2 regions of the Thioalkalivibrio sp. ALMg13-2 genome follow, and region 2 is predicted to be linked to the other one. Evidence: predicted binding sites of a transcription regulator. Region 2 holds the regulator's gene; the other holds the start of a gene.

Region 1 (15,179 bases), on a different contig from region 2:
GCGCCCAGCGTCGGGGACTCCCAGTTGTCCTCGACGAAGCGCACATCGTGGGTCAGGGTGTCGAACCCGAGCGCCTCCAGCGAGCCCAGGTAGAGCGCCTGGATGTCCGGCGGCGAGGGTTTCAGCAGGACCTGGAACTGGTAGTAGTGCTGCAGACGGTTGGGGTTGTCGCCGTAGCGCCCGTCGGTCGGGCGGCGGCTCGGCTGCACGTAGGCCGCGCGCCACGGCTCCGGCCCGATGGAGCGCAGGAAGGTCGCCGGATGGAAGGTCCCCGCGCCCATCTCCATGTCGTAGGGCTGCAGGACCACGCAGCCATGATCGTTCCAGTAGTCCTGCAGGCGGCGGATCAGGTCCTGGAAGGTCGGGCTGCTGCTGGGCGGGGTGCGTTCTTGCGACATGCGGGATCCCGGGTCAGGGCAAAGCCGACAGTATATCGGCCCGGCTTCGGCCACGGCCACCGCTCGCGTTGGCGCGGGCGTTTTGCATGCAGCCAAAGCGCGCCCATACTGGGGCCCTGATTCTGTTCGGGAGAGTGGCCCTGAGCGACCCCCTCGCCAATTCCGGACCTTCGATCACGCCGGAGAGCGGCCAGCGCTATCGTGATACCCGCCGGGTCACGTTGGTGGGCGCGGCCGTGAACAGCTTCCTCGCCGTGGCGCAGCTCGTCAGTGGCTGGCTGCTGAACTCGCAGGCCCTGGTGGCGGACGGCGTGCATACCCTGTCGGACCTGATCACCGACGGGGTGGTGCTGTTCGCGGCGAGCAAGGCCGCCGCCTCCCCCGATCAGGAACACCCCTACGGTCACGCGCGGATCGAGACCCTGGCCACGGTGATCGTCGGGGTCTTTCTGGCGCTCGCAGGTCTGGCGATTGCCTGGGCTGCCGGCAACCGCCTGGTCGAGCCCGAGGCCATGACCGGCCCCGCAAACATGGCGATCGCCTTTGCCCTGCTGACCCTGGTGGCCAAGGAAGGCCTGTATCAGTACACCCACCGGGTGGCGAAGCGCCTGAAGTCGCGGATGCTGGATGCCAACGCCTGGCATCACCGCACGGATGCGATCTCGTCGCTGTTCGTGCTGGCCGGGGTGGCCGCTGCGGTGGCCGGGTTCCCGTGGGCGGATGCCCTGGCGGCGCTGATCGTGGCGCTGTTCATCCTGCATATCGCCGGGCGCCTGATCGTGCGCAGCGCGGCGGAGCTGATCGATACGGCCCTGGAGCCGGAGAAGGTCGAACGCATCCACCGCACGATCATGGATGTGCCCGGGGTCAAGGATGCGCACATGCTACGCACGCGCCGCCACGGCAGCGAAGTCGTCGTGGACGTGCATATCCAGGTCGCGCCGATGATCTCGGTCTCCGAGGGCCATCGGATTGCCGATGCGGTGTTCCACGCGGTGACCGATGCACATGACCGCGTGAACGACATCACCGTGCACGTGGACCCGGAAAACGACGCGGAACAGGCCCGGAGTTCCATGCTGCCGCTGCGCCCGACGCTGGTGGAGGCGCTGCGCGAGGCCTGGGCGGACGCCCCGGAGCTGGATGCGGTGGAGCACCTGTCGCTGCATTATCTCGGCGGTCGGGTACACGTGACGCTGACCCTGCGCCTTGACGGGGCAGCCGCGCCGGCAGACCTCGAGGCCCGCACCCAGGCCCTGGCCGACCGACTGCACCGCCATCCCGGGGTAGGCGACATGCTGGGCGAGGTCACGCTACTCTATCGGCCCTGCACTCATTAGGTGCGGACCACCACGATGCGCACAAAAGTTGTGCAGATGAGGCACCAGATTGGTGCATCCAGGATGCGGCGGGGCGCCCCGGGTGCCCGTTTTTCGCGCGCCCGGGCCAAACAGGACCGGATGGCATGATGCCTGCATAATGAACCGCGACGCCGCGCAAGCGCCCGACGGGCCGGCCGGCCACCTTTGAAGACTCAAGTAAAGACCAAGGAGATCCCCATGTCCGCAGCCGACGTGCTGAACCAGATCAAGGAAAAGGAAGTTCGCTTCATCGACTTCCGTTTTACCGACTCCAAGGGCAAGGAACAGCATGTGACCGTGCCGGCCCACGACATCGACGAAGAGACCTTCGAGGAAGGCAAGATGTTCGACGGCTCGTCGATCGCCGGCTGGAAGGGAATCAACGAGTCCGACATGATCCTGATGCCGGACGCCGAGTCCGCGGTCCTCGATCCGTTTTTCGAAGACATGACCATGAATATCCGCTGCGACGTGGTCGAACCGGCCACCATGCAGGGCTACGACCGCTGCCCGCGCTCCCTGGCGCGCCGCGCCGAGGCCTACCTGCAGAGCACCGGCATCGCCGACACCGCGCTGTTCGGCCCGGAGAACGAGTTCTTCATCTTTGACGACGTGAAGTGGGGCAGCACCCTGTCCGGCTCCTACTGCCGCGTGGATTCCCAGGAGGCCTCCTGGAACTCCGAGCGCGTCTACGAGGACGGCAACATCGGTCACCGCCCGGGCGTGAAGGGCGGCTACTTCCCGGTCCCGCCGGTCGACAGCCTGCACGACATCCGCTCCACCATGTGCGAAGTGATGACCGAGATGGGCCTCGAGACCGAGGTGCACCACCACGAGGTGGCGACCGCCGGCCAGTGCGAGATTGGCGTGGGTCCCGCGACCCTGACGCAGAAGGCCGACGAGGTGCAGATCCTGAAGTACGTGATCCAGAACGTGGCCCACGTCCACGGCAAGACCGCGACCTTCATGCCCAAGCCGATCGTTGGTGACAACGGTTCCGGCATGCACGTGCACCAGTCACTGTCCAAGGACGGCAAGAATCTGTTCTCCGGTGACCTGTACGGCGGCCTGTCCGAGACCGCGCTGTACTACATCGGCGGGATCATCAAGCACGCCCGCTCGCTGAATGCCTTCACCAACCCGTCCACCAACAGCTACAAGCGTCTGGTGCCGGGCTTCGAGGCACCGGTCATGCTGGCCTACTCCGCCCGCAACCGCTCCGCCTCGCTGCGTATCCCGTTCGTCATGAACCCGAAGGGCCGTCGCGTCGAGCTGCGCTTCCCGGACTCCACCGCCAACCCGTATCTCGCCTTCGCGGCGATGCTGATGGCCGGCCTGGACGGCATCCAGAACAAGATCCACCCGGGCGACGCGATGGACAAGAACCTCTACGACCTGCCGCCGGAAGAAGAGAAGGGCATTCCGCAGGTCTGCCATTCGCTGGACCAGGCGCTGGAAGCCCTGAACCAGGATCGCGAATACCTGACCCAGGGTGGCGTGTTCACCGACGACATGATCGATGCCTACATCGACCTGAAGATGGAAGACGTCACGCAGATGCGCATGACCACCCATCCGATCGAGTTCGACATGTACTACAGCCTGTAAGGCCGCCGCTTCCGGCCCCTCGGGGCCGCGAAGCCATCAGCCGCCCCCGGCCCCTGGCCGCGGGCGGCTTTTTTGTGGCGGTCGCGCACGATCCGTGCGCAACCAGCAACGGATGAGGGCGCTCACCCCCATCGAGACCCCGACCGGCCCTGTTGGCAAGAACGAAAAAGGCCCCGCGGACCAAGGTCCGCGGGGCCTTCTGGGTCACTCGAGGCTTGCACCCGTGATCAGGCGTGCCAGCCGAACTCCTCGGCCTTTTGCCGCGCCAGCGCCGGGATGTCGGTGGCGACGAACTTGTCGTGCAGCACCTGGACCCCGATCATGTGGTTGATCACCGCGTCCAGCTGAACCTGGGTGGCGGCCGGCGTGTCCTCGGACTCGTGCAGCTCGAACACCTGACGCACGCCCTCCGGGTCCAGCAACCCGGCCTCGGCGACCTTCTCCGGGGACAGATAGCGATCGGCCAGGGCCTTCATCGCCGCCCACTTGACCGGGTCGGTGTGCGCGGGCGGCGCCATGAAGGCGAACTTCTCGCGCTCGTAGAGCACCTTCGGAAGCAGTCCCTTCATCGATTCGCGCAGCACATACTTCTCGGTCTTGCCCTTGATGCGCATGGTCGGCGGCAGGTGGGCGGCGAACTCGGCCAGGTGGTGATCGAGGAACGGCGGGCGCGCCTCCATCGAATTGGCCATGTCCATGCGGTCGCCGCCCCAGGTCAGGATCTGGCCCTCCAGCATGGTCTTGATCCAGACGTACTGAGCCTTGTCCAGCGGATGCCGGCCTTCCAGCATGTCGTCATCCAGGGCGTTGGCGATCGCCTTGCCCGGCTTGTAGTCCTGCATGCGCTCGCGGCGCTTCGGGTGCAGCAGGCCCGGCACGTGGTCGGCCGCGGCCAGCCACGGCTGCAGGCAGGACGGGGTGAAGCCCATCATCTGCGTGAAGTCGGGGTCGTTGACCTCGTCCTCGGCCAGCATCGCACCGGAGACCAGCTCGTTGGACTCGTTCAGCATCTGCTGCCAGGCCTGGCGGTCGGCCTCCGGCAGGGTATCCAGGCCGTGCAGGAACATGTCGCGGCGGAAGGCCGGATAGCCGCCGAACAGCTCGTCCGAACCCTCGCCGGTGACGACGACCTTGTAGCCGGCCTTGTTCACGTGGCGGCTCATCAGCAACTTGGCGACACCCAGGGTGTTGTAGATGGTGCGCTCGGCGTGCCAGAGGGCCTCTTCGAAGTTGTCGTAGAGGTGGTTGGCGTCCAGGGTCATGATGTCCTGGTCGGCACCCACGCTCTCGGCCATCTCGCGGGCGATCGCGGTCTCGTCATAGTCGTCGTTGTCGAAGCCGATGGTGAAGGCCTTGACCGGCGCCTGCTGGCTGGCCGAGGCCAGCCCCAGGGTGATGCAGGAGTCGATCCCGCCGGAGAGGTAACAGGCGACCGGCACGTCGGCCTCCAGGCGCAACTGCACCGCCTCCATGAGCTGGTCGCGCACGCCCTCGATCCAGTACGCCTCGTCGGTCTCGCTCTCGGGCGGGCGCTCGGAGGCCAGCGGGAAGTCCATGTCCCAGTACTTCTCCTGGCGGATCTTCAGCTTCCCGTGGGCGCGCTCGACGATCACCATGTGGCCGGGCTTCACCTGCTGGATGTCCTCGAAGGCGGTGGTGCCGGGCACCATGGTCTGCATCAGCTGGTGGTAGAGGCCGTCATCGGAAAACTGGCGCGGCACATCGGGGTTGGCGAACAGCACCTTCAGCTCGGAGCCAAACACGAAGCTGCCGTTGGCCTCGGTGAAGTACAGCGGCTTGATGCCGAAGCGGTCGCGGATCAGGATCAGCCGGTCGTGCTTGCGGTCGTACAGCGAGATCGCGAACTCGCCACGGAAATGCTTGACCGCGTCCTCCAGCCCTTCGCGCTGGTACAGGTGCATGACCATCTCGGAGTCGCTCTTGGTGCGGAACTTCACCCCGCGCGAGGTGAGATCGGTGCGGATGCGCTTGTAGTCGTACAGCTCGCCGTTGACCGCGGTCATGATCTCGCCGTTGTCCATGCAGAACGGCTGACGGCCGCGGTTCTCGTCCAGGTCGATAATCGACAGACGCGCATGGGAAAAGCCCACACCGCGGTCATCCTGGGTACGGTAACCGAAGCCGTCGGGGCCGCGGTGATACTGGATCGCGGCCATGTTGACCAGCGTTTGCGGGTCGACCTTGCGGGTCGGGTCGGCGTGAAAGATTCCTGCGATGCCACACATGGCATGTCTCCTTGGTTATCCGTTCGGGGCGAGCGGGGCGCGGGCCGGGAAGGCCCGGCGCGCCACGCCGCTCGCGGTTCAACTAAAAGGCGGCGTCAGCCGTCCGGGGTATCCATCACCGCGCTGATGCGGCGTACCACCGTGGTCAGCAGCGCCATGCGCACGAATACGGCCCCGCGGGCCTGGGCGAAATACCAGTTGTGCGGGGTGGCATCGAGGTCGGTGGACAGCTCTTCACCTCGCGCCAGCGGATGCAGGACCACCGCGCCCTCCTTCAGCGGGGAGTGGCGATCCAGCTTCAGCCCCTCGCCCATCGCCTCGAAGGTGTCACCCACCCAGGCGATCGCGTTGATGTACACGACATCCAGATCCGGCAGAGCCGGGTCCAGGTCGTGCACCACGCGTAGCGAGATCCCGGCCTCTTCCAGTTCCTCGCGCTGACCCGGATCGAAATTCTCGTCCTCGCGCGAGACGAGCACGATCTCGTCGATCGCCTGCGGGAACAGGCTCAACAGGCGCAGCAGGGAGCGCACCGTGCGCATGCGCGAGGGCACCCCGATGATGCCGACCTTGATGCGCTGCTCCGGGGCCACCTCGCCGGTGAACAGCTCCGGGCGCCACTTGGCCAGGGCGTAGACGTCCGCCAGCGCCTGGGTCGGGTGTTCGTCGATCCCGTTGCCGGCGTTCACCAGCGGGATGCGCAGGTTCTCCAGCATGTTGTGCGCGGCCTCGCCGTCGGAGGAGCGCAGGACCAGCACATCACCGTAGTTGTTGAACATCTCGGCGATGTCCGCCAGCGATTCGCCCTTGGCAATACCGGTGCTCTTGGGATCGGTAATCGACATGACCGAGCCGCCCAGGCGGTGCCATGCACTCTCGAACGACAGCCGCGTGCGCGTGGACGGCTCGTAGAACGCGCTGATCAGGATCTTGCCCGCCAGCGGCAGGTGCATCAGCGCCGGCGTGGTCTCGTACTGCGCCGCCAGGCGGAACAGCTGCAGCAGCTCGTCGCGCGAGAACTGCTGGCTGGAGACCACATGCGAGGCCGCCAGCTTGAGAAGCGGGTCCGGGTCTTCCTCCACCGCCGCCAGCAACGCCTTCGGCCGGTCGGTACCGGCGGCGCCGTCTTTCGGGTGGAGCACGTGCAGGGGATCTTCGGTGTAGTTCACCAGAGGCATCCTTTTTTCCAGTCGCGGATAAACAGGGCAATCAGCAGGATCGGGGTCAGGCTCGCCACCAGTGTGGCGATGATCACGATCACGGACAGGGCTGTAATGGAGATCGTCATGCGACCACCTCGCCGTCCGGACGGGCCAGGCGGCCCCAGTCGAATGGCCGCGGCATCAACCAGGTGCTCAGCACCATCACGGCCAGCGAGACAGCGGCCCCGACCAGCGCGGCCACATAAAATCCAATCAGGAAGTAGCTGGCCAGGCCAATGCCCGACCCCAGTATCATCGACCAGGCCGCGCCCTGCGGGTTCGCCCGCTGCCAGTACAGCCCGGCAACGATCGGCCAGATCGCGGAGGCCACGAAGGCGCCGGTGAAGTACAGAAGCTCGGCCAGCGAGCCGACGATCGGCAGCTCGCCGCGGTAACTGGCCGCCAGCCAGGTCACAAGGCCCAGAAGCACCACGATCACCTTGGTCGCGTGGAACTGGTGCTGTTCGCTGGCCTGCGGGCGGATGTGGCCGCGGTAGATGTCGCGGGTCACCAGGTCCGAGGTGGCCGCCAGCAGCGAGTCGAGACTGGAGGCGAGCGCGGCGAACACCACGATGAACACCACGATCGCCCCGGTCAGGCCCAGCACCTCGGCGGCCACCAGCGGCCCGACCATGTCCGCGGCGGGCACGTTGAGGCCCAGCGCTGGCGTGGCCAGGGCGATGAAGCCGGCCACGATCGGGATTGGCAGCCACAGCAGGCCGCCAAAGAGGTAGGCCCGGAAACCCACGTTGCGGCCAAAGGCGAAGGCGCGCGACCACCAGACATTGGAGTGGAAGATCTCGCCGACGCCAAACAGCAGATTGTTGAACAGGAACATGATCGCGGCCGGGAACAGCAGGTTCAGCAGCTCCGGGCGCTCTTCCATCAGGTTGAAGTGGATCGCCTCGAAGCCGACCTTGTCGATGGTCAGCCAGGCGATGAACGCCGCACCGGCGATGATGATGACGGTCTGGATGAAGTCGGTCCCGATCACCGCGCGCAGGCCGCCCAGCAGGGTGTAGAGCACGCAGACGGTCAAAATCACGGTCATGCCCACGCGGTAGTCGATGCCGGCCAGGGCGTTGATCAGCACACCGCCGGCCATCGCCATCGAGACCAGCCAGCCGAAGGCGTAGATCAGTGACACCACCAGGAACACCCGCCAGGTGAATTTGCCGTAGCGCAGCCGGATGAAGTCGCCGGAGGTAAAGCCCTCGGGCATCAGTTCGCGGATGCGCCGCGCCAGCGGCGCGAACAGGATCAGGCCCAGGGCGCCCAGCGAGTAGCCAAGCATGCCCCAGACGCCCAATTGCAGCGCCAGCTGCGGGGCCGTCATCGTGGTGTTGGCGGTGACCCAGGTGGCCATCGCGGTGGCGGTGGCCAGCGCCAGGCCAACGTTGCGCCCCGCCAGCATGTGATCCTCGGCGGTCTTGTTGCGACGACCCAACCACCAGCCCAGCACCACCCAGAGGACGCTGAACGCCGCCAGCAGCCCCCAGGCGATGGAGGTCGGGAGGATCGGGTCGTCGAGACCGGTCACGAAGCCTCCTGCACCTTCTTGATCTCGCGGATGGCCTCGTCGGTGGTCATCACGCGGGCGTAGCGGTCCTTGATGGTCGTGAGCGTGGCCTTCTGCATCTCCGGCGTCACCGTGGCCGTGGCGTCGTCCATCAGGGTGACATAAAAGCCCAGGTCACAGGCATCCCGCACGGCGGTGGATACGCACTCGTTGGAATACACGCCCACGATGAACAGCGCGCTGATGTTCAGGTTGCGCAGGATGTAGTGGAGGTTGGTGGAGTTGAAGACCCCGCTGGCGGTCTTGTCCAGCACGATCTCGTCCCCGACCGGGGCCACCTGCTCGACGAACTCGGCATCCTTGGAGCCGGGGGCCGCATGCAGGTTCAGGCGCTTGTGGCCCGGGCTGCGGTCGCGGCCATCATGCGTCAGCGAGCGGATGCGGGTATGGATCACCTCCAGCCCCTCTTCGCGGAAGGCATCCTGCAGGCGGCGCACATTGGGCAGCACCGTCTGTTCCAGGCGATTGAAGTAATACTCCTGGGCCTCCAGCGGCACGCCAGAGTCGGCGGAGTTCGCGAACACGCCGTGGCCGCGCGCGGCATCCAGATACTGCAAGTCGATGCACAGCAGGGCGACATGGTGCTCCCGCAACTCCTGACGCAGCACCGGCGTGGTGATCAGACTTTCCTGGTACTGCTCGCGCAGCGGATCCAGGGAGTCGTAGTCGGTCAACTGGGTGACGTTGTCGTGTTCGGCCATTCCGGGCGCTTCCTCTCGTCGCGATTTATTGCCGAGCGGCCAACGCCAGGGCACTTTGCAGGGTCAGATTGGCGCCGGTCTCGATGTCTTCCCAGTTTGTCCATTCCGCGGCGGAATGGCTACGCCCCTGCAGGCTCGGCACGAAGATCATGCCGGTGCGGGTGATGCGGCTCATGCTCTGGGTATCGTGGGCTGCACCGCTGGGCATGGTGATGTACTCCAGCCCCATGCGTTCGGCCTGCGCCTCGATGGTCTGCACGACGCCGGGGTCACAGCGCACCGGATCGATCTCGGAGAGGACGTCGAACTCGAACATCAGGTCGCGTCGGCGCGCCAGACTGGACAGGGTGCGCCGGGCCGCATGGGCCAGCGCGGTCAGGACCTTCTCGTCGGTGTCGCGCACCTCGAAGGAGAAGGTCGCCATGCCCGGCACGGTATTCGCCGCCCCCGGTGCCAGCTCCACGCGGCCGATGGTGGCGCGCGAGTTCGGACTGCCGTGTTCCTCGATCAGGCGATTGATCTCGCCGCCGAACTCCGCCAGCCCCTGGAAGGGATCGATACGCATGTCCATCGGCGTGGTGCCGGCGTGGTTGGGCTGGCCCTTCAGGCGCACCTCCCACTTGAACAAGCCGGTGATCGCCTCGACCACCCCGACACTGAGGCCGCGCCGGTCCAGCACCGGGCCCTGCTCGATGTGGGTCTCGATGAAGGCATGCAGGCTGTGCGGATCGCGCCGCGCGGCCAGCGCGTCGTCGGCGTTCAGCCCCCAGTTGGCCATGGCCTCGACCAGGGTCACGCCTTCGAGATCCCGCGCATGGCTGATGCTCTCCGGGGTCAGCTTGCCGGCCATCGCCTGCGAGCCGAACATGCCGCCGAAGCGGCCCTCCTCGTCGGTGAAGTCGATCACCTCGAGCGGGTACGCGAGGTCGACCGCGTTCTCCTGGGCGGTGCGCAGCACCTCCAGCCCGATCAGCACGCCCAGCGCCCCGTCCAGCGGACCCCCACCGGGCACCGTATCCAGGTGCGAACCCATGGCCACTACCGGGCGCTTGCCGTCGTAGTCGAGGCGCCCGTGCAGGTTGGCGGCACCGTCCTGCCAGACATCCAGGCCGGCGGCCTCGAGGCGCCCACGAAACCACTCGCGCCCGGCGCGGTCGCCGTCGCTGAATGCGCGACGATGCAGGCCCCGGTCGGCATCGCGGCCGATCTGCGCGAGATCATTGATGTCCTGCTGCAGGCGCTGCATGTTGATCTTGAGATCCGTCATGGATACCTCCGAAAGCGGGCCCACCCCGGATCACGCGAGAACGTTAGCTCGACACGGATCGGCAGGGCTGGACCAAGTGAATCAGCTGCGCGGACGCCCGCGCAGGATGGCCCCGATCAGGACCAGAAAGACGACCGCGCCCACGGCAAAAAAACCGAAAGCTCGGGCCAGGCTGTGATGTTCCACCGACACCATGGCTTGATCGGTCCAGGTGTCCGGATCGGCATCCGCGGCTCGCAGGCGAAACCGGTAGTCACCATCGGGCAGGCCGCTGATGACCGTGCTGGTATCGCCGCCCTGATAGAGGATGCGCGCATCCGCGTGGTCGGGACCCGAGGCCTGCTCCAGTACCACGGGCCCATCTGCCGCCCACGCCAGGGTGAAGCCGCCATCCGTTGAGCGCTCGGGTGGCGCATCAAACGTGGGCTGCGCGCCCGCCGCCAGTGGAAGGCAAAGAAGAAACGGCAGCAGCACGCGAAACAATCGCATCAGGGCCTCCGCGTCGGACGTTTCAGGACTTGCCGTCGAACGGCTGCAGGCCGGCCTTGGGCTCGGTGGTGTTCATCGCCTCGACCAGCAGGTCCAGGCCCTGGTCCAGCTCCACGAGACGTCCCTTCGGCAACGACTGCAGAGCGCGGTTCAGTTCGCCCTGCGGGGCGGCCGGCGCCCTCTCCAGCAGTTCCAGCCCCGCATCGGTGACGTAGAGCCGGACGATGCGCTGGTCCTTTTCCGGGCGCCGGCGCTCGATCAGACCCCGGTGTTCCAGCTTGTCCAGAAGATTGGACGTGGTGGAGGCATGCACCGATAGCCGGCGCGACAGGTCGCTGACGTTCAGTCCCGGCGTGCGCTGCAACTCCCACAACGCCCACAGCTGCGAGGCGCTGATGCCGCAGGCGCGCTCCACCGACCGCGAATGCCCCTGCAGGGCGCGGATGATCACACGCAGCTGGCGGATCACCGACCGCGCGACATCCGGCTCGGCCGGCGCACCGGCAGGGGTACCGGATTCATCCTGGGGTGCCTGGTGCACGGCTTGGGTGGAGGTCATGAAAACTTCTCGCAATAAATCATTCGTCTATTTATTTTTGTACAAAAATAGTTTTATTGCAACTCGAGGTCGAACTGGCGAAATCGCGCCACGGGCTCTAAACAAGTGAGTTGGGGTACCTGCCCCGGCGAGAAACCCGCCTCCCCGCCGGGTGCGAGACGCGCGACCGAAGGCCCCCGAACCCTCGGCGCCACAAGGAGGAACACGGGGCGGGTGTGGTGGTCACACCACAATGCGCCGAGCTCGCGTATCTTGTTTACAACGCATTAGAAACTGCTTATAAACGTTGCCGGCTACGATCAAGACGCAAAGACGCACATTCCGTGTCCGCCCAGGATGGCCTCTGGCGACACCCGAACCGCCCGACCAGAGAGGATCGCAATGAAGAAGACGATGAGCTGGACCCTGGCACCCCTTTCCGGTGCCGTTGCCCTGGCCCTGTTCCTGGGCCCGCATGCCGCTTTCGCGCAGCAAGAAGGCGCAGGCGGCGTGGAGTTTGATTTCTACGGCTCTCTACGCCTGCAGTATGAAGCCGCCGACCCGGAAGGCGTCGACAGCTACGACGGCTTCCGTGACGCCTATTCGCGCCTAGGCTTTAACGCCAACTACGAGATCAACTCGGACCTCAACGCCTTTGCGCAGCTGGAGGTGCCGATCGATCTGGCTAACGGCAAGATCCAGGACCCCTTCAACGGCGAAAACGAAGATATCCGAATCGGCAAGGTCGGGCTCAGTGGGGCCTTCGGTACCGTTGCATACGGCCGCGACTGGCTCCCGTACTACAACGCCATCGCCTTCCCGGTGGATATGTTCTACTCCTACCAGAGTGGCTTCGCGACCTACACCACGTTCCGCGAGAGCAACAGCCTGATGTACTACTCGCCGGACTTTAACGGCTTCTCCTTCGCTGCCTCCTACAGTGCGAATGCAGGATATGCAGACGCATCAGGGTCTCAAGACGATCGCTACCAGCTGACCGGTTCGTACAGCTTTGGTGACACCACGCTGTCGATCGGGGTCGACGATGCCAACGGCGTAGCAAACACCAGGATCTGGGGTGTTTCAGCGATGCACAGCATGGGTCCGTGGTCCATGGGCGCGAAGGTGGAGTACATCGAAAGTGACCAGGATGCCGGCGCCTTTGGTGACGACGGCGATATCGCTGCCAACATCTACGCGTCCTACACCATGGGTCAGCATATTTTCCATGGTACCTACGCCAACGTGGATAACTACGGTGAAGACGTCTTCCACCTAGGCTACGCCTTCAACTGGATGGACGGGCTGTCCCTGTTCGCCGAGTACTACTACGAAGAAGAGTCCACCGGCGCCGTGCCTGCCTTGAAGGCCCGCGACACCGGTAGTGATCCAGCCGGCTTTGGCCCCGGTGACGGCAGCAACAACGTCTTCATGGTGGGTATGCACTACAGCTTCTGATTACTCCAACCCGGAAACACCCATCAGCCCGCACCTTTCGGTGCGGGCTTTCGTGTGCTCATGTGAACGCTGCGGACATACCAACGGGCCAGGAACCTGGCGAGTTCGAAACGGGTACGCTGCGTATGCCGAAAGGCGGTCCCCTGTTCCGCTCTTCTCGTTACATGCCACCTGCCGCACGCCTCAACAGACCGCAACAACCCTGAGTCTCCTTCTATGTTCGCAATGCTCGCCCATACCCGACAGGCTTGCTAGTCGCGCGCGGGGGCCTCCGGGATATCCGGCCGGCCGGGCTGGGGCATTTGGTCGGGGTTGGCCCAGCGCATCAGGGCGAAGGCGAGCAGGATGGTGGGGATGCCGATCAGGGCGGAGCTGGCGAAGAACCAGACCCAGCCGATGTGTTCGGCCAGCACGCCGGTGAAGCCGGCGAGGAATTGCCCCGGCAGGGTCATGATGGAGCTGAACAGGGCGTACTGGGTGGCGGTGTAGGCGCTGTTGGTCAGACTGGAGAGATAGGCGATGAACACCGAAATCGCCATGCCACCCGATAGATTGTCGGCCATGATCGCGAACACCAGCCCATAGGTCTCGGGCCCGAGCGTCGCCAGCCAGGAGAAGGTGAGGTTGGTCAGCGGCGCCAGGATCGCGGTCGCGATCAGCATGCGCATGATGCCGAAGCGCACCACCAGCAATCCGCCCAGGGCCGCACCGGTCAGGGTCATGGCCAGGCCGAAGGCGGCCGCAATATTGGCGATCTCTTCCTTGGTGAATCCGATGTCCAGATAGAACGGGTTGGCCATCACCCCCATGAAGATGTCGCTGATGCGAAAGACCGCGATAAACGCGATAACAACGAGGGCGATGCGGCCGAAACGCTGCCAGAACTCGACAAAGGGGCAGACCACCGCGCCGATGACCCAGGCCTTGAGGTCCCGCCACCAGCCGGTATCCGAGGTGTTGTTGAGGTAATGGACCACGCGATCCTCGAGCCGGGCCGTGGCGGCATCGCGTTTCGCGACCTCGGGCTCGCGCACGATCAACGTGCAGACGACACCTACCAGCATCAGCGCGGCCATGGCGGCATAGGACAGGCTCCAGCTACCGACGGCGGCGATGTGCAGCGCCCCGGCCCCCGCGGTCAGCAGTGCGACGCGATAACCGAACACGTAGGCCGCCGCCATGGCGCCCTGGCGCTCCTGGCTGACGGCCTCGATGCGATAGGCGTCGATGGCGATGTCCTGGGTGGCGGCGCCAAAGGCGGTGAGCACGGCCAGGACCGCAACCAGCCAGAGCTGTTCGACCGGGTCGGTCAAGGCGATGCCGACCAGCCCGAGGATGATCACGGCCTGGGCGAACAGCATCCACGCACGGCGGCGCCCGAATATCCGGGTCAGGAGCGGCAGGGCCAGGCGGTCGACCACCGGCGCCCAGAACACCTTGATGCTGTAGGCCATGCCGACCCAGGACAGGAAGCCGATGGAGGCCAGCTCCACCCCGAGATCGCGCAGCCAGGCGGTGAAGGTGCCGCCGGTCAGCAGCAACGGCAGCCCCGCGGCGAAGCCGAGGAACAGCATCCCGATGACCCGTGGGTGGCGGTAGACCGCCAGGGCCGCGCGCCAGTCGCGGCTCGGGGGACGCTGCGCTTCAGCGACTCCGGTCATGCGCCGACGTTACCGAATGCGAGGAACATGCCCCGATCAGGGCTGGTAGTCATAGTCGATCCAGAACGGCGCGTGGTCGGAGAAGCGATCGTCGGTATGGATGTACGGGTCATGCGCGGTGGCCGCGATGCCCGGCGTGGCGATCTGATAGTCGATGCGCCAGCCCACGTTCTTGGCCCAGGCCTGGCCGCGGTTGGACCACCAGGTGTACTGCTCCGGGCGTTCGTCCAGTCGGCGGAACACATCCACCATGCCGATCTCGTCGAACAGGTGGTCCAGCCAGGCCCGTTCTTCCGGCAGGAAACCCGAATTCTTGCGGTTCGACTTGTAATTGGTCAGGTCAATCTCGCGGTGGGCGATGTTCCAGTCGCCGCAGATGACCCATTCGCGCCCGTCCTGCATGCGCTCGGTCAGCCAGGGCCGGAAGAACTCCAGGAAACGCCACTTGGAATCCTGGCGATGGTCGCCGGACGAACCCGAGGGCAGGTACAGCGAGACCACCGACAGGTTGCCGAAGCGCATCTCGGCATAGCGGCCCTCGTTGTCGGCCTCCTCGAAGCCGATGCGGGTCACGACCTCGTCCGGCTGGCGGCGGCTGTACAGGGCCACACCGCTGTAGCCGGGCTTCACCGCATCGACATAGACACTGTGGTACCCGGGCGGATGGAAGG
Region 2 (15,179 bases):
TCAGCATCGGCAGGTTGGCGCCGGCGATCACGCGGGCATTTGCACCCCGGGCGACGCGAATTGCCACGTTGGAAGGCGTGGAGCCAAACATGTCGGTCAGAACGAGCACCCCCGAGCCGCTGTCGAGGGTCGCCAGGCGCTCGCGGGCGCGGGCCAGGACCTCGTCGGGGTCGTCGTTCTGGGACATCGCCATGGACTCGCAGTCCTCGGGCAGGCCCCCGAGCATGCTCTGCGCGGTCTGCAGCAGGGTATCGCCCAGGTTTTGATGCGTGATCAGAATGAGACCAACGCCCATGGATCTGCTCCGATTGCGGGTTCCAGAAGGCCCTCGTCCCGCGTCCAGTGGTTACTGTTTCCCCAGCTCGCGGTGACGGGTGCTAACAGTAACATGTTCCCGATCCCGCCACGCCTCCGCAAGCCGCTCCACCAGATACACCGAGCGGTGTTGCCCGCCGGTACAGCCGATGGAGACGGTTACGTAGCTGCGGTGATCGTCTAGCAGGCGCGGCAGCCACTGGGACAGGAATCCCTGGATGCTGTCGAACATGGCCGCGACCTCCGCGTGCCGCTCAAGGAACTCGCACACGGGCGGGTCGCGACCGGTCAGGGCGGCCAGATCGCTTTCGTAGTGCGGATTGGGCAAGCAGCGCACGTCGAACACGAAGTCGGAATCCAGAGGCGCGCCGTGTTTGAAGCCGAAAGACTGGAATTGCAGGGATAGCTCGTGTTCTCCGCGCTCGCCTATGCGGTCGCGCAGGGTGCGGGCCAGATCGTGCATCGACAGGCGCGAGGTGTCGACCGTCAGGTCGGCCTCCGCCGCCACATGGCCCAGCCACTCGCGCTCGCGGTCGATGGCCTCGACCAGTGGCACGCCGTCGCGCGCCAGCGGGTGGCGCCGGCGGGTCAGATGGTAGCGCCGCAGCAGCACCTCGCTGGCCGCCTGCAGGAACAGGACCTCCACCTGCACCCCGTCCGCCCGTAGTTGCGCCAGGAGACCGGAGAACCCTTCCAGGGCCTCCAGGCCGCTGCGCACATCCACGCCCACGGCCAGGTGGCGGTCGGTCTCGGTGTCGTAGTGGCCCTGCCGGACCTGATCGATCAGGTCCGGCAGCAGCGGCAGCGGGAGGTTGTCGACGCAGAAGTAGCCGGCATCCTCCAGGGTGTGCAGGGCCACGGTCTTGCCGGACCCGGACAGGCCACTGACGATTAGCAGGCGCATGGCCGATTCAGCCCTCCGGGTCCGGGTTGGGGACCGTAGTGGCGGGCACCGCGCGATGGTAGGGCGGCTCCTCCGTCTCGCCGCTCATCTGGCGGCGCTGGCGTGCGCGCAGGTCGTCGCCAGCGATATAGCCCTGCATGTGCAGCATGTGGTTGCGCACGGCCGCCTCGATCATGACCGCGATGTTGCGCCCCGGCGCGATCGGCAGGCTGATCAAGGGGACGCGCAGGCCGAGGATATCGATCTCGCCGCGGCGCCCGTTCAGCCGGTCATCGGGGACCGGCGAGGGTTCGCCATGATCGCGCAGGTCGATGATCAGGCGCAGGTACTTGCCGCCCTTGATCGCGGAATCGCCGTACATGGCGCGGATGTTGAGCACCCCAAGACCGCGCACCTCGAGCAGGTCCTGGAGCAGGGCCGGGCAGTGGCCGCGCACGATATCGGGCGCAATGCGCGCGAACTCGGGGGCATCGTCGGCGATCAGGCGATGCCCGCGCGAGATCAGTTCCAGTGCGACCTCGCTCTTGCCGACGCTGGAGGCGCCGCTGATCAGCACCCCGATCCCGAGGATCTCCATGAACACGCCGTGGCGCACCTCGAAATGAGCCAGGCGCTGCTGCAGGAAATAGCGCAGAAGCGAGATGATCTCGTGACTGCTGGTGCTGGAGCACAGGATCAGCGGCAGCGCCTCCTGCGGGGCGTCGGGCATCTCCGAGAACGGACAGGTGTCCTCGGCGAAGATCACCGCGGTGGTCCCAGTGCGGGCCATCTCCAGGATCAGGTCGTTGCACTGGGTGGCGCTGAGGCTGGAGATGTAGCGTGCCTCGAAGTCGCCGATGATCTGGATGCGGTTGGGCCGGATCAGGTTGAGATGGCCGGCCAGCGGCAAGTCGTCCCCGTCGTCGCCGACCAGCTTGCGGTCGGGTGCTGCATGTTCGCCGTGTACGAAGCGAAGATCCAGGCGGTTTCCCATGGCCTGGATCAGGCTTTCCACGTTGATGTCGCGGGCGATCCCGCCTTCTCCCAGCGCCTCGTTCATGGCAGACGCTGCGCGCCGGAATCGCGGCTGGAGGCGGGTTCCACGGGCTTAGTCCTCGCTGAAGCGGCGCACGAGTTCCTGTTCCAGGGCCGCCGCGTCCCCGGCCCGGCGCAGCGCTCCGATGGTGTCTGGCTGAGACAGGCCGCGGGCGAGCTGGGCCAGCAGGTCGAGATGGTCGCCGGTGGCGGCCTCCGGGACCAGCAGTGCGATCAGGATATCGACCGGCTCGTGATCCATGGCGTCGAAGTCGACGCCCTTTTCCAGGCGCAGCACGGCCACGCGCGGCGCCTCGAGATCGGCCAGGCGGCCATGGGGAATCGCAACCCCATGGCCGAGACCGGTGGATCCGAGTTTTTCGCGCGCGGACAAGGCCTCGAAGATCGCGTTGCTCCCCGGTCCCGTGCCGTCACCTCCGCCGGCGAGGAGGTCCGCCAGGGCCTCCAGGGCCCGTTTCTGGCTGGAGCACTCGGGTTGCAGGCCAATGCGCTCGGAGGTGATCAACTCGGCAATCGTCATGGATCAGGAGGCCTGCTCGCGGTTGCGCTGGGCACCTTCGGCGCGGTGGTGGTCCTTGACCTTTTCCTTGTGCTTGATCAGCTGACGGTCGACTTTGTCGATCAGCGCGTCGATCGCGGCATACATGTCCTCGTGAGAGGCCTCGGCGTGGATGTGATTGCCGCTGACCTGGAGATTGGCTTCGGCCTGGTTGTGCTGATTCCGGGTCTTCTCGTGGGTCAGCACGACGTGGACGTCGATGACCTTGTCGAAGTGGCGCTCCAGCTTCGCGAACTTCTCGTTGACGTAGTCGCGCAGGGCGTCGGTGATGTCCACGTGGTGGCCGGTCAGGTTGATCTGCATGGTCAGGACTCCTTGGTTACTTGCTGCCGGTGGGCATCGAGGCCATCTGCCGGCGTTCGCTGGATGAAGGGATGTGCATCGCCTCGCGGTACTTGGCCACGGTGCGGCGCGCTACGTTGATGCCCCGGTCCGACAGGACCTGGGCGAGCCGGGCATCGCTGAGCGGCTTGTTCGGGGGTTCGTCGCCAATCAATTCGCGAATCATGGCACGGATGGCGGTGGCGGAACACTCGCCGCCATCGTTCGTGCCGACATGGCTGGAGAAGAAATACTTGAACTCGAAGACCCCGCGCGGGGTGTGCATGTATTTCTGCGTGGTAACCCGCGAGATGGTCGATTCGTGCATCTCCAGGGTCTCGGCAATGTCGCGCAGGATCAATGGCTGCATCGCGACGTCGCCATGCTCGAGAAAGCCCTGCTGGCGGTGGACGATCGCCTCGGCGACCCGCAGCAGGGTGTCGTTGCGGCTGTGCAGGCTCTTCAGGAACCAGCGTGCCTCCTGCAGCTGATCACGCATAAAGGCGCTGTCGCGGGCATCCGAGACCTGGCGCACCATGCCGGCGTAGAGGTCGTTGATGCGGATACGCGGTGCGATCTCCGGGTTTAGATCCACGCGCCAGCCCTCGGTGGTGTGGCGCACGTAGACATCCGGGACCACGTATTCCGAGGTGGCGGAGCTGATCTGTGCGCCGGGGCGCGGGTTCAGGGTGCGGATCAGGTCCAGTGCGCGGGCCAGTTCGTCCGGGTCGCGTACGCCGGACTGGCGCTGCAGGGCCTTGTAGTCGCGCTTGCCCAGGCTGTCCATGCCGTGTTCCAGGATCGCCCGTGCGGCCTCGCGGGCCGGGGCGTCCGGGGCCAGTTCGCGTAGCTGGATCTCCAGGCACTCCCGCAGGTTGCGCGCGCCGACCCCCAGCGGGTCGCATTGCTGAATCCAGTGGAGCACTGCCTCGACCTCGTCGACGCCGACGGTTTCATCCTCGCCTCGGCTGATGGTCTCGGCCAGGGTTTCCAGGTCACCCTCGAGATAGCCGTCGGGGCTGATGGCGTCGATCAGGGCCGCCCCGATGCGCTGGTCGCGCGGTGTCAGATGGCTCAGATGCAGCTGCCACAGCAGATGATCCTGCAGGCCCTCACCGTCGTCGTCGCTGGTGTTTTCCAGCGGGTCGCGGTCATCCACGCCCTTGTTGGGCGTCGGGGCCGGCTCGTAGATGTCGTCCCAGCGGCTGTCGGTCGTCAGTTCCTCGGGGATCACGTCGTCGCTGGTGGTGGTGGCCTCCATGCGATCGCCTTCCACCAGCTCGCCGTCCTGGTTCAGGCGCTCGGTGTCGGCCTCGGCATCTTCGTCCTCGACCTGTTCGAGCATGGGGTTGCTCTCCAGCGCCTGCTGGATCTCCACCTGGAGCTCGAGCGTGGACAGCTGCAACAGGCGGATCGCCTGCTGCAGTTGCGGGGTCATGGTCAGCGTCTGACCCAGCTGCAGATTCAGGCCGGGTTTCAGCATCGGGTATGCGGGGCGAGGGTTGGCATTGATGGAATCTTAAAGCCTGCCTTGTGGTTTGTGCACCGACCGGGCCGCATATGGGGCGCTTTCACAGGCGGAAGTTCTCGCCGAGATAGACCCGGCGCACCTGGGGATCGGCCAGCAGCTCGTCCGGTGTCCCGGCGGCCAGCAGGCGGCCTTCGCTTAGAATATAGGCCCTGTGGCAGATGCCGAGGGTCTCGCGCACGTTGTGATCGGAGATCAGTACGCCGATGCCGCGCTGGGCGAGATGCCGAATCACGTCCTGGATGTCGCCGACCGAGATCGGATCCACCCCGGCGAAGGGCTCGTCCAGACAGATGAAGCGCGGATCCCCGGCCAGGGCGCGGGCGATCTCGGCGCGGCGGCGTTCGCCGCCGGACAGCGCGATGCCCGGGCTGTGGCGCACGGTCTCGAGCTGGAACTCCTCGATCAGCGCATCGCCAATGCGCCGGCGCTCGTGGCGATCGAGTCCGGGGCGCAGCTCGAGCACGGCCTGCAGGTTGTCCCACACGCTCAGGCGGCGAAAGATCGAGGCCTCCTGCGGCAGGTAGCCGAGGCCGGCGCGCGCGCGCACGTGGATGGGCGCGCGGGTGATGTCGCGCGCGCCCAGGGTGATGCGCCCGGCATTGGGGCGGATCAGCCCGACCAGGCTGTAGAAGCAGGTGGTCTTGCCGGCCCCGTTCGGGCCCAGCAGGCCGACCACCTCGCCGGGCGCGAGGTCGACGTCCACCTGGTCCAGCACCGTGCGCTGGCCGTAGCGCTTGGTCAGCTCGCGTCCGATCAGGCGGTCGTTGGTTTGTGCCGGTGTGGCGGATGGGCTGGGGGCGGTGGCGTTCATTCGTCGTCGCGCGGCTGGATGGTGATGCGCACGCGCTCGCTGTCGCCTTCGCCGCGTTCGGCCTCGATCACGTCGGTCGTCAGGTCGTAGGTGATGCGCTTGCCGCGCGCCTCCTCGCTGGTGGTGATCACATGGGCCTGGTCGGTGAGGATCATGCGGTCCTCGTTCAGCAGGTAGTCGATGCGCAGGGCGGTGGCAATGCGCATCTCTCCGGTTTCCGGATCGGGTGATTCCAGGCGTGCCGGCTCGCCGTGGGCCTCCATTTCATAGGGGCGGCGATCGCGGGTGCGCACGTAGACCTTGTCGGCCTCCAGGGTCATGTCGCCGCGGATCACGATCACGTCGCCGGTGTAGGTCCCCAGCCCCTGGCGTTCGTCCATCTCCGCGCGGTCGGCAGTGATCTCCACCGGCAGCGCCGGGCCCGAGCCCTGCTGGGCGAACGCGGGCGTGGCCAGCAGCACGAGCAGCAGGAGCGCCGCCACGCGGGCACCCGGTTGGCCCGGACGGTGGCGAAGGCTATGGGGATTCGGGGTCATGCGCGGGATCCTCCTCGCTCGTCTCGCTGTAGAGCGAGTACACGTCATGGAACAACTCTATGGTATCCCCTCGCGAGTCCACGCGCAGACCGGTGCCGCGCTGGAACAGGCCCGGCTGGTTCAGGGTGGAAAGGGCATCCGAAGTGGCGACCATGGTGTCGGTGGCGACGCGAACATCCCGCGAATCGATGAGGGTCTCTACGCGTTCGCCGCGGGGCGGCTGTACGCCGTGGGTGGGGCCCACCAGGTCCAGGGTCGCGGCGGCCGGTTGATGCAGCGCGGCCGGGGCGGTCCAGCGCCATTCGATACCGCCCTCGGCGAACAGGTCGAGGTCCGGGTCGTCCACCCATTGGGGGCCGTCACGGCCGAACTCGCGCAGGCGGGTGCCGCGCAGACGATGGCTCAGTTCGCCGTCGTCGCCGGTGGCATGCAGGGTGAAGCCGTCAATCTGCAGCGTGACCTCGCCCTCGGGCGGGCTTACCTCGGCCTGCGCCAGGGGCGCGGTCGCGAATGCGAGCATGGCCAGGGTCCATCCGACTTGGCGGCGAGTCCTTTGGCTCATCCGTTCAGGTAGGTCTCGAACAGCGCGTCGAGCCGGCCCTGCGCGGCCAGCAGGCCTTCGCAGGTCTCGCGCACGGCCCCGCGCCCGCCATGGGCCTCGGTCACCCACTGGGCATGCTGGCGCACTAGCGGGTGGGCGTCACCGACCGCGATCCCGAGCCCGACCCGCTGCATCGCTGGAAGATCCACGATGTCGTCGCCCATGAAGGCCGCTTCGGCGGGGTCGTGACCGGTGCGCTGCAGCAGTTCGTGCAGGGCCTCGCCCTTGTCGCGGCGGCCCTGGATCAGATGCTCCACGCCCAGGTCGCGCATGCGGTGCTCGACGACCCCGGAGGTGCGCCCGGTCAGGATGGCGATCTCGATCCCGCCGTCCAGGGCCAGACGGATACCGTGGCCGTCGCGGCTGTTGAACGCCTTGTACTGCTCGCCGCCGTCGCCGAGGAACAGGCTGCCGTCGGTCAGCACGCCGTCCACGTCCAGGACCAGCAGGCGCACGGCCTGCTGGTGGGTGCGCAGAGTGGTGGCATCCAGGTTCATCAGGCCACCCCGGCGCGCAGCAGGTCGTGCATGTTGATCACGCCCACCAGGCGGTTTTCGGCGTCGGTGACGGGCAGGGCGTTGATGCGCCGGCTCTCCATGGCCTCCAGGGCCTCCACCGCCAGCCAGTCGGGCTGCGCGGTGTGGCCGCCGGTGGTCATGGCCTCGCCGATGGTCAGGCCGTCCAGGCTGTGCCCGGCGTCCAGGGTGCGGCGCAGGTCGCCATCGGTGAACACGCCCTGGATGCGATCGTCACCGTCGGTGATGATCACCAGCCCTAGACCCTTGCGGGTGATCTCGAACAGGGCGTCCTTGAGTGGGGCGTCCGGGGTGATGCGCGGGATCGCGCCTCCGGTATGCATGATGTCGGCGACATGCACCAGCAGGCGCCGGCCAAGGCGACCGCCGGGGTGCGAGCGGGCAAAGTCGTTGGCGGTAAAGCCGCGTGCGTCCAGCACCGCGACGGCCAGGGCATCGCCCATCGCCAACGCCGCGGTGGTGCTGGAGGTGGGGGCCAGGCCCAGCGGGCAGGCCTCGCGTTCGACGCTGACATCCAGGTGTACGGTGGCATCCGCGCCGAGGCGCGATCCGGGGTTGCCGGTCATCGCGATCAGCGGTACGCCCAGGCGCCGGATCAGCGGCAGGATGGTGATGATCTCGTCGGTCTCGCCGGAGTTCGACAGCGCGATGACCACGTCCTCGCGGGTGATCATGCCGAGATCGCCGTGACTGGCCTCGCCCGGGTGCACGAAGAAGGCCGGTGTGCCGGTGGAGGCCAGGGTCGCGGCCAGCTTGCTGCCGATGTGCCCGGACTTGCCCATGCCGGTGACGATCACGCGGCCCTTGCACGCGAGGATGCAGCGACAGGCTTCGAGGAAGCGGTCGTCGATGCGCTGGGCGAGGTTGCGTACGGCCTCGGCCTCGTCATTGAGGACGGCCAGGGCGAGGTTGCGGGTGGTTTCGGGGTTGAAGTTCATGCGGTAGCCGTGATTCCCAAATAGACAAGGTAGCTTGCGAAGGCGATGAGGAGAAGGGCGCCCTGCCAGCGCCGGATCTGTCCGCGGTGGCCCAGCGCGATCAGGAACAGGGCCACGGTCAATGCCAGCATCACCGGATAGTCGCGCGTCAGCGCATCGGCGTCGATTGCCAGCGGCGCGATCAGGGCCGGAACGGCCAGTACCGCGAGCAGGTTGAACAGATTGGAGCCGACCACGTTCCCGATCGCCAGCCCGGCCTCGCGGCGGAAGGCGGCGACCACCGAGGTGGCCAGCTCGGGCAAGCTGGTGCCCACCGCAACGATGGTCAGGCCGATGATCAGGTCGCTGATCCCCAGTTGCTCGGCGATCTCGACCGCGCCCCAGACCAGGGCCTGGCTGCTGGCCAGAAGGAACAGCAGTCCGAAGACCAGCCAGGCGATGGTGGGGGCGAGGCGGCTGCCCTCCGGGATCGTCTCGACCATGCCGCGCACCACCTCGGGGGTGTCGTCATGTGGGGCCGGCCGGGCGCGCCGCGCACTGACGGCCATCCAGACGGTGAATGCGACCAGTCCAGCCAGCAACCCGAGGCCTTCCAGTCGACCCAGTTCGCCGTCCACCAGCAGGAGCAGCACGCCGAAGCTGACCAGCAGGAGAATCGGCAGTTCGCGCCGGACCATGCCGCGCCCGATCGCCAGCGGCGCGACCAGGGCCGCGGCGCCGAGCACCAGCGCGATATTGGCGATGTTGGAGCCGATGGCGTTGCCCACCGCCAGCCCCGGGTTGCCCTGCAGGCTGGCGAGGATCGAGACCACGATCTCCGGGGCCGAGGTCCCGAAGGCGACGATGGTCAGGCCGATGATCAGCGGGCTGACGCCCAGACCGCGGGCCAGGGCCGAGGCGCCGAACACGAAGCGGTCGGCGCTCCAGGTCAGCAGGATCAGCCCGCCGATGATGGCGACAACGGGTAGCACCATGGACAGTCAGGTCCGGCGAGGGTCAGGCCCGCGATTGTAGCCGATCGGGTTGCGGTTTCAGCGGCGCAGGCGCTCCAGACACTCGGCGGTCGCCACCTGCGGTGTCCAGCCGAGCTGCTCGCGGGCGCGGGTGCAGTCCAGTACCAGCGGGCCGTCCAGCCCGCGGACCCAGCCGGGGTCCCCGGCGCGGGCGGTCAGCCGCCAGGCCAGCGGGTGCAGGGTGCGGATCAGCCGCAGTGGCACCGGGATCCCCCAGCGCCGCTGGTAGCGCGCCATCGCCCGTAGCGACCAGGCAGGTTCGGCCCCCAGGTTGAAGATCCCCGCGGTGCGAGTTGTGATGCTGCGCACGATCGCGGCGGCGGCATCGTCCTCCCACAGGATCTGCACTGGCTGTTCGCCCCCGGCGGGATACAGCCGCCCGCGGGCGATCTGCAGCAACAGCGGGTGGGCGTTCGGGCCGACGATCGCGGGCGGGCGCAGGAGGGTCACCTGGCACTCGGGGTATTCCCGGGCGAGCGCGAGCAGGGCCTGCTCCACGGCGACCTTGTCTTCGGCATAGGGGAAGCGCGGCCGGGTGGGATGGTCCTCGCGGAGCGGCTGCGGGCTGTCCGGCCAGGGGCCGTAGACCGCCGCGCTGGACAGAAACACGATGTGGCGTACACCGGCGGTCACCGCCGCGTGGAACACCCGCTGGCTCAGGGCGACATTCTGCTGGCGGACCCAGGTTCGGTCATGCCGGCGGCGTCCCCCGTGACCGCCCATCAACTGAAAGGCCAGGTGCACCAGGGTGTCCACCCCGGCCAGGTCGTCCGGCTGGAGCTGCGCCAGGTCGAGTACCCGGGCCTCGATAACGGTGCCGTTTTCGGGGGGAGGCAGCGCCGGCGCGGCCCGGTCCAGAGCGAGGATGTGTTCAATCGTCGGCGCGCGTGCCAGGGCGGGCAGCAGGACTTGCCCCAGGCGCCCGGCGGCGCCGGTCACGGCGACGTGCATCCGTGTTTCGCTCAGGTCGCGGTGCGGGCGACGGTGGCCGGGGCGGGGTCGGCAAACGCGGGCATGACCTCTTCCGCGAAGCAGTCCATGGACTCCTCGGCCAGCGCATGCGGAACGGCCCCGGCGCCGAAGGCGAGCAGGACCTGGTCGACCCCGGCTTCGCGCAGGCCCTCGATGCGTTCACGACACTCGGCGGGGGTGCCGACGAGCGTCATGCCCAGCATGTCGAGGACCTTCAGGTTGATCCCGGCCTTGACCAGATGGCGGAAGCGGCCGAGCGAGCGGTAATAGTCGTAGCCCTCGATCAGGCGTTCCAGCACCGGCAGGGTCTGCTGGAACATGTGGCGATAGAACCACTCGAAGGCCGGCTTGGCGTCGCGCCGCGCGCGCTTGCCGTCCGGCAGGCACAGAACCCCCAGGGTCATGCCGACCCGGGGCGGGTGGGCGACGTCCGTGCGTGTCGCGTCCCAGGCCTCGTGGTACAGGCGGATGTCCTCGCGGATCATCTGCCAGGGCTTGAATGGCCCGGCCAGCGCGCCGATGCCCTGCTCCGCCGCCCAGGTGAAGGACTCCGGGCTGACCGCGGCGGTCCAGATCGGCGGGTGCGGGGCCTGCACCGGGCGCGGCATCACGGGCACGTCGTCCAGGTGATGGAACGGCCCGTCCTGGGTGATGCGGCCGGTGGCGAAGGCCTGGCGCAGCGCATCCAGCCCGGCATCGACCCGCGCGCGGGACTCGCTCATCTCGGCCCCGAATGTGGCATATTCGCGCGGCGAGAAACCGCGTCCGATGCCCAGATCCAGGCGTCCGCCGGAGAGCTGGTCGAGCATGCCGACGCGTTGCGCCACCCGCAGGGGGTGGTGGTAGGGCAGGGGGACCACGCCCAGCCCCAGGCGCAGGCGTTTGGTGCGCTGGCTGGCCGCGGCCAGCACCAGGTCCGGCGCGGTGGAGTGGGAAAATTCCGGCATCAGGTGGTGCTCCACCAGCCAGGCGGTGCCGAAGCCGAGACGATCGGCGCGCTCCCACAGGCGCAGGGTGTTCTCCAGCACCTCCGCTTCGGAGGTCTGCAGGAAGTCCGGTACCGAGAGCTCGTGGAACAGGTCGAAACGCATGGCGCCAACTGTGCCGCGCGCTCGCAGGTGATACAAGCAATCCGCGCAAAGATGCGGTTACGCCGTGGAGGTTGGGGCATGTCGCAGGATTACGAGGCACTGGTATTGCAGGCGGCCGGGGTTGCGGCTCCGGGCGAGGACTGGTGGGACGACTTCTTCCCCGAGGACCTGCCGCAGGACTGGCAGCTGGAGTACTACACCCATTACCACAGCCGTTTGTTGCTGCCCGCCCCGGTGTGGACCGAGTCCGGGGCGCCGGCCTTTGGTGACTGGGCCGAGGCCGTGCCCCCCGCGCTGCGGCTGACACTGGACTGGCCGGTGGAGCTGGGCCTCGAGACGGGTGCGACGCGGGCGCGCGCGCTGGCCGAGGCTGTCGGCGACGGCCTGCAGGCGGTGGCGCCGGGGCCGATGGGGCCGGCGCAGGTGCAGGCGATCCGCGCGGCACTGGAGGCGGCCGGACTGGGGCGCCTGATGGTGTACGGCGCCGGCGAGGAGCGGGTGATCGCGCGCGCCGAGGCGGCGTGCTTTTACCCCGCCCCGGTGTCGAGGTCAGCGTCGGCCGCCGGGGGCGGGGCCTGGCAGGTCAACCCCGAGGCAGGGCTGGATGCGCCGGGCTGGCGCGCGCTGGTGGAGGCCCTCGGGCAGGCCGGTGGCAGCGGCGAGATCCCGGTGTTCCTGCGCGCGCGTCCGGAGCGGCTGTCGGATTTCCGCACTATCGCCGCATTGCTGGGATTGGGATGAGCACCGCACCCGCCCGTTTGACGGTCTCCCGGCCTGCGCCCAGACTTCGGGGTTCTGTGGGCCTAAGGAAACACTGATTGATGTACACCCTCGCGTTGGTACCCCAGGTTTTCCGAGCCCAGGCGCGGCGCGCAGCCGGTAGTGGTTCTACCGGCCCGTTTTTGACCGATTCGGGCCGCAACGCAGGATCGGGGAACCTGGGGTGCCAACCCCGAAGGGGCTCGGCCGCCCGTTGTCATCAAAAACGGGCGTGCGCACGGCGTTGCGGCTCCCTTGTGCAGAATGACTGCACGGCGGTCACCGCGCCTTGTTCGCACGCAAAAGCGACTCGAGCGCGAGCGTGTACATTAATCCGTGTTTCCTTAAGGGCGAGGAGCGCGCGTGGCTGACCCGGCAGTGGAAGACAGTCCGCATATCGTGATCGAGAACCTGTGCTTCCGGCGCGGGCGCAAAATGATTTTCGATGACCTGTCGATGCGCATCCCGCGCGGGCAGGTGACGACCGTGATGGGCCCCAGCGGCAGTGGCAAGACCACGCTGCTGCGCCTGGTCGGCGGTCAGTTGCGTCCGGACAAGGGCCGCATCTGGGTGGATGGCCAGGAGGTGGCGAGGCTCTCCACCCGGCGGCTGTACGCGCTGCGCAAGCGCATGGGCATGCTGTTCCAGAGTGGCGCGCTGCTGACGGATCTCTCGGTATTCGAGAACGTCGCCTTCCCGCTGCGCGAGCACACGGATCTGCCGGAGGACGTGCTGCACGCGCTGGTGCTGCTGAAGCTGGAGGCGGTGGGCCTGCGCGCGGCGCGCGACCTGGACCCGGCCACCCTGTCCGGTGGCATGGCGCGGCGCGTCGCGCTGGCGCGGGCCATTGCGCTGGACCCGGACCTGATCCTGTACGACGAGCCGTTCACCGGGCTCGATCCGATCACCATGGGCCAGATCGTCAGTCTGATCCGCCGGACCAATCAAAGCCTGGGGCTCACCAGCGTGCTGGTCTCGCATGACGTGACCGAAGCGATGGCGATCTCCGATCAAGTGGTGCTGATCGCCGATGGCCGGGTAGTGGATGCCGGGCCGCCGGACGGACTGGAGGCGCGCGCCTCCGACTGGAGCGCGCAGTTCCTGCAAGGTCGCCCGGACGGGCCGGTGCCGTTTCATTACCCGGGCGCGTCCTACCGCGATGACCTGCTGGGGCAGGGGGAGCGCCGCGATGACTGATTCGATTGCCGCGCTGGGTCGGACCACGATCAATGCCCTGACGGTGTTCGGTCGGGCGTTCATCTTCCTGATCCGGATGCTGGCGAGCCTGGATATCGTCTTTCGCCGCTTCGGCCTGACACTTGTTCAGGTGTATTCGGTGGGCGTGCGCTCGCTGCTGATCATCGTCGTGTCCGGGCTGTTTGTCGGCATGGTGCTGGCGTACCAGGGCTACATCACGCTGGTGAACTTCGGCGCGGCCGAGGCCCTGGGCGGGGTGGTTGCGCTGTCGCTGGTACGCGAACTGGGGCCGGTGGTCACCGCGCTGCTGTTCGCCGGGCGCGCCGGCTCCGCGCTGACCGCGGAACTGGGGCTGATGAAGACGACCGAACAGCTCTCGGCGATGGAGATGATGGCGGTGAACCCCTATCGCCGGATCTTCGCGCCACGCTTTGTGGCCGGGTTTCTCTCCATGCCGCTGCTGGCCGCGATCTTCAGCGCCGTGGGCGTGATGGGCGGCTACCTCGTCGGGGTGGGGCTGCTCGGCGTGGACAGCGGCGCCTATTTCTCGCAGATGCAGTCGGTGACCGACTGGAACGAGGATGTGCTCTCCGGCGTGATCAAGAGCATCGTGTTCGGCTTCGTGGTGACCTGGATCGCGGTGTTCCAGGGCTTCAATGCGCAGCCGACGTCCGAGGGCATCTCGCGCGCCACGACCCAGACGGTGGTGGTGTCGTCGCTCGCGGTGCTGGGCCTCGATTTCATCCTGACCGGGCTGATGTTCGGCGCGGGCTGACCAAACAGTGTTTACCCAGGACAGGTGGCAATAATGAAGGTACGTTTCTTCGAACTGGCGGTCGGTGTCTTCGTGCTCCTGGGTATCGGGGCGCTGTTCTACCTGGCGGTGCAGGTGAGCAACGTGACCGACTACCACGACCGTGACACCTATACGGTGAGCGGATACTTCGACAACATCGGGGGTCTCAAGACGCGTGCCCCGGTCACGGTGTCGGGTGTGCGCATCGGGCGAGTGGCGGATATCCGTTACGATCCGGAACGCTTTCGCGCCGAGGTGACCCTGGCGATCCGCTCGGAGCACGACTACCTGCCGATGGACACCCAGGCCGCCATCCACACCGCGGGGCTGCTCGGTGAACAGTACATCGCGCTGGAGCCGGGTGGTGACTACGACACCCTGCAGGAAGGCGACGAGCTGATGTTCACCCAGTCGGCACTGGTGCTGGAGAACCTCATCGGTCGCTTCATGACCAACATGGGTAGTGACTGATCTACCCAAACCGGGAGCAAGAGACATGAAATGGTTGCATGAACGAATCCTGATCCTGCCGCTGGCGCTGCTGGTCCTGATCCTGGCGGCTCCCGCCCAGGCCGAAGAAAACCCCGCCGAGCTCATCAAGCAGTCGATCGACGCGGTCTACGAGAAGCTGCGGGCAAACGAGGCGCGTGCGCAGGAAGATCCTGACTTCGTGATCGGCGTGATCGAGGAGGAGATCCTGCCCGGCGTGGATATCAACGGGATGGCCCGTCTGGTCCTGGCACGTCACTGGCGCGATGCCAGCAGCGAGCAGCAAAACCGCTTCGCCAAGGCCTTCAAGAACACGCTGCTGCAGGCCTACGGGGTGCAACTGGCCGATCATCTGGACAAGGACGTGCGCGTCATCGAGCGGCGCTCGCGCCAGGACGAGCGCATGGCCGTGGTCGCCACCGAGGTGGTGATGGGCTCCGGCCAGTCGAACATCCAGGTCAACTACCGTCTGCGTCCGGTGAACGGCGAATGGAAGGTCTTCGACGTCGAGGCCGAGGGGCTCAGCTTCGTCGGCAACTTTCGTACCCGCTTCAACGAGGAGATCAACCGCGACGGCCTGGAGGCGCTGATCGAACGCCTGGAAGATGGCGACGAGGCGCTGATCGAGGATGCCGTAGGCGACGTGACCCCCGACAACGGGGCCGGGGACCGGTGAGCGATGCACAGATCCGGGCGGATGAAGGCGGTCTGGTCGTCAGCGGGCCACTGACCTTCGCGACGGTGGCCGGGCTGGAGGCACGGGCCCGCGGGCTGA

What was found. The regulator sigma-54, encoded in region 2, starts transcription at its own class of promoters, with help from an activator protein. The targets are predictions, from matches to a motif close to TGGCANGNTNCNTGCTT.
Region 1: glnA (glutamate--ammonia ligase) is a predicted target of sigma-54. The motif match lies at 1,860-1,876, and genes of this name have one in related genera.

What each region holds. Positions count from the first base shown of each region.
Region 1 is NZ_KB906100.1:262,507-277,685, reverse strand. Features, by position in the region: gene glyQ (glycine--tRNA ligase subunit alpha) at 1-398, opposite strand, end outside; gene F618_RS0101335 (cation diffusion facilitator family transporter) at 485-1,738, shown strand; gene glnA (glutamate--ammonia ligase) at 1,958-3,367, shown strand; gene asnB (asparagine synthase (glutamine-hydrolyzing)) at 3,595-5,613, opposite strand; gene F618_RS0101320 (aspartate carbamoyltransferase) at 5,709-6,791, opposite strand; gene F618_RS16520 (hypothetical protein) at 6,779-6,901, opposite strand; gene F618_RS0101310 (sodium:solute symporter family protein) at 6,898-8,355, opposite strand; gene F618_RS0101305 (cysteine hydrolase family protein) at 8,352-9,095, opposite strand; gene F618_RS0101300 (Zn-dependent hydrolase) at 9,121-10,362, opposite strand; gene F618_RS0101295 (hypothetical protein) at 10,444-10,851, opposite strand; gene F618_RS0101290 (MarR family winged helix-turn-helix transcriptional regulator) at 10,874-11,410, opposite strand; gene F618_RS0101285 (porin) at 11,792-12,847, shown strand; gene F618_RS0101280 (AmpG family muropeptide MFS transporter) at 13,099-14,508, opposite strand; gene F618_RS0101275 (exodeoxyribonuclease III) at 14,545-15,179, opposite strand, start outside.
Region 2 is NZ_KB906107.1:72,851-88,029, reverse strand. Features, by position in the region: gene F618_RS0107360 (PTS sugar transporter subunit IIA) at 1-295, opposite strand, end outside; gene rapZ (RNase adapter RapZ) at 347-1,219, opposite strand; gene hprK (HPr(Ser) kinase/phosphatase) at 1,227-2,258, opposite strand; gene F618_RS0107345 (PTS sugar transporter subunit IIA) at 2,307-2,774, opposite strand; gene hpf (ribosome hibernation-promoting factor, HPF/YfiA family) at 2,778-3,116, opposite strand; gene F618_RS0107335 (RNA polymerase factor sigma-54) at 3,133-4,617, opposite strand; gene lptB (LPS export ABC transporter ATP-binding protein) at 4,706-5,476, opposite strand; gene lptA (lipopolysaccharide transport periplasmic protein LptA) at 5,473-6,012, opposite strand; gene lptC (LPS export ABC transporter periplasmic protein LptC) at 5,993-6,574, opposite strand; gene F618_RS0107315 (HAD family hydrolase) at 6,571-7,110, opposite strand; gene F618_RS0107310 (KpsF/GutQ family sugar-phosphate isomerase) at 7,110-8,087, opposite strand; gene F618_RS0107305 (calcium/sodium antiporter) at 8,084-9,061, opposite strand; gene F618_RS0107300 (NAD-dependent epimerase/dehydratase family protein) at 9,119-10,051, opposite strand; gene F618_RS0107295 (LLM class flavin-dependent oxidoreductase) at 10,063-11,163, opposite strand; gene F618_RS0107290 (hypothetical protein) at 11,242-11,904, shown strand; gene F618_RS0107285 (ABC transporter ATP-binding protein) at 12,286-13,119, shown strand; gene mlaE (lipid asymmetry maintenance ABC transporter permease subunit MlaE) at 13,112-13,894, shown strand; gene mlaD (outer membrane lipid asymmetry maintenance protein MlaD) at 13,928-14,386, shown strand; gene F618_RS0107270 (phospholipid-binding protein MlaC) at 14,412-15,080, shown strand; gene F618_RS0107265 (lipid asymmetry maintenance protein MlaB) at 15,077-15,179, shown strand, end outside.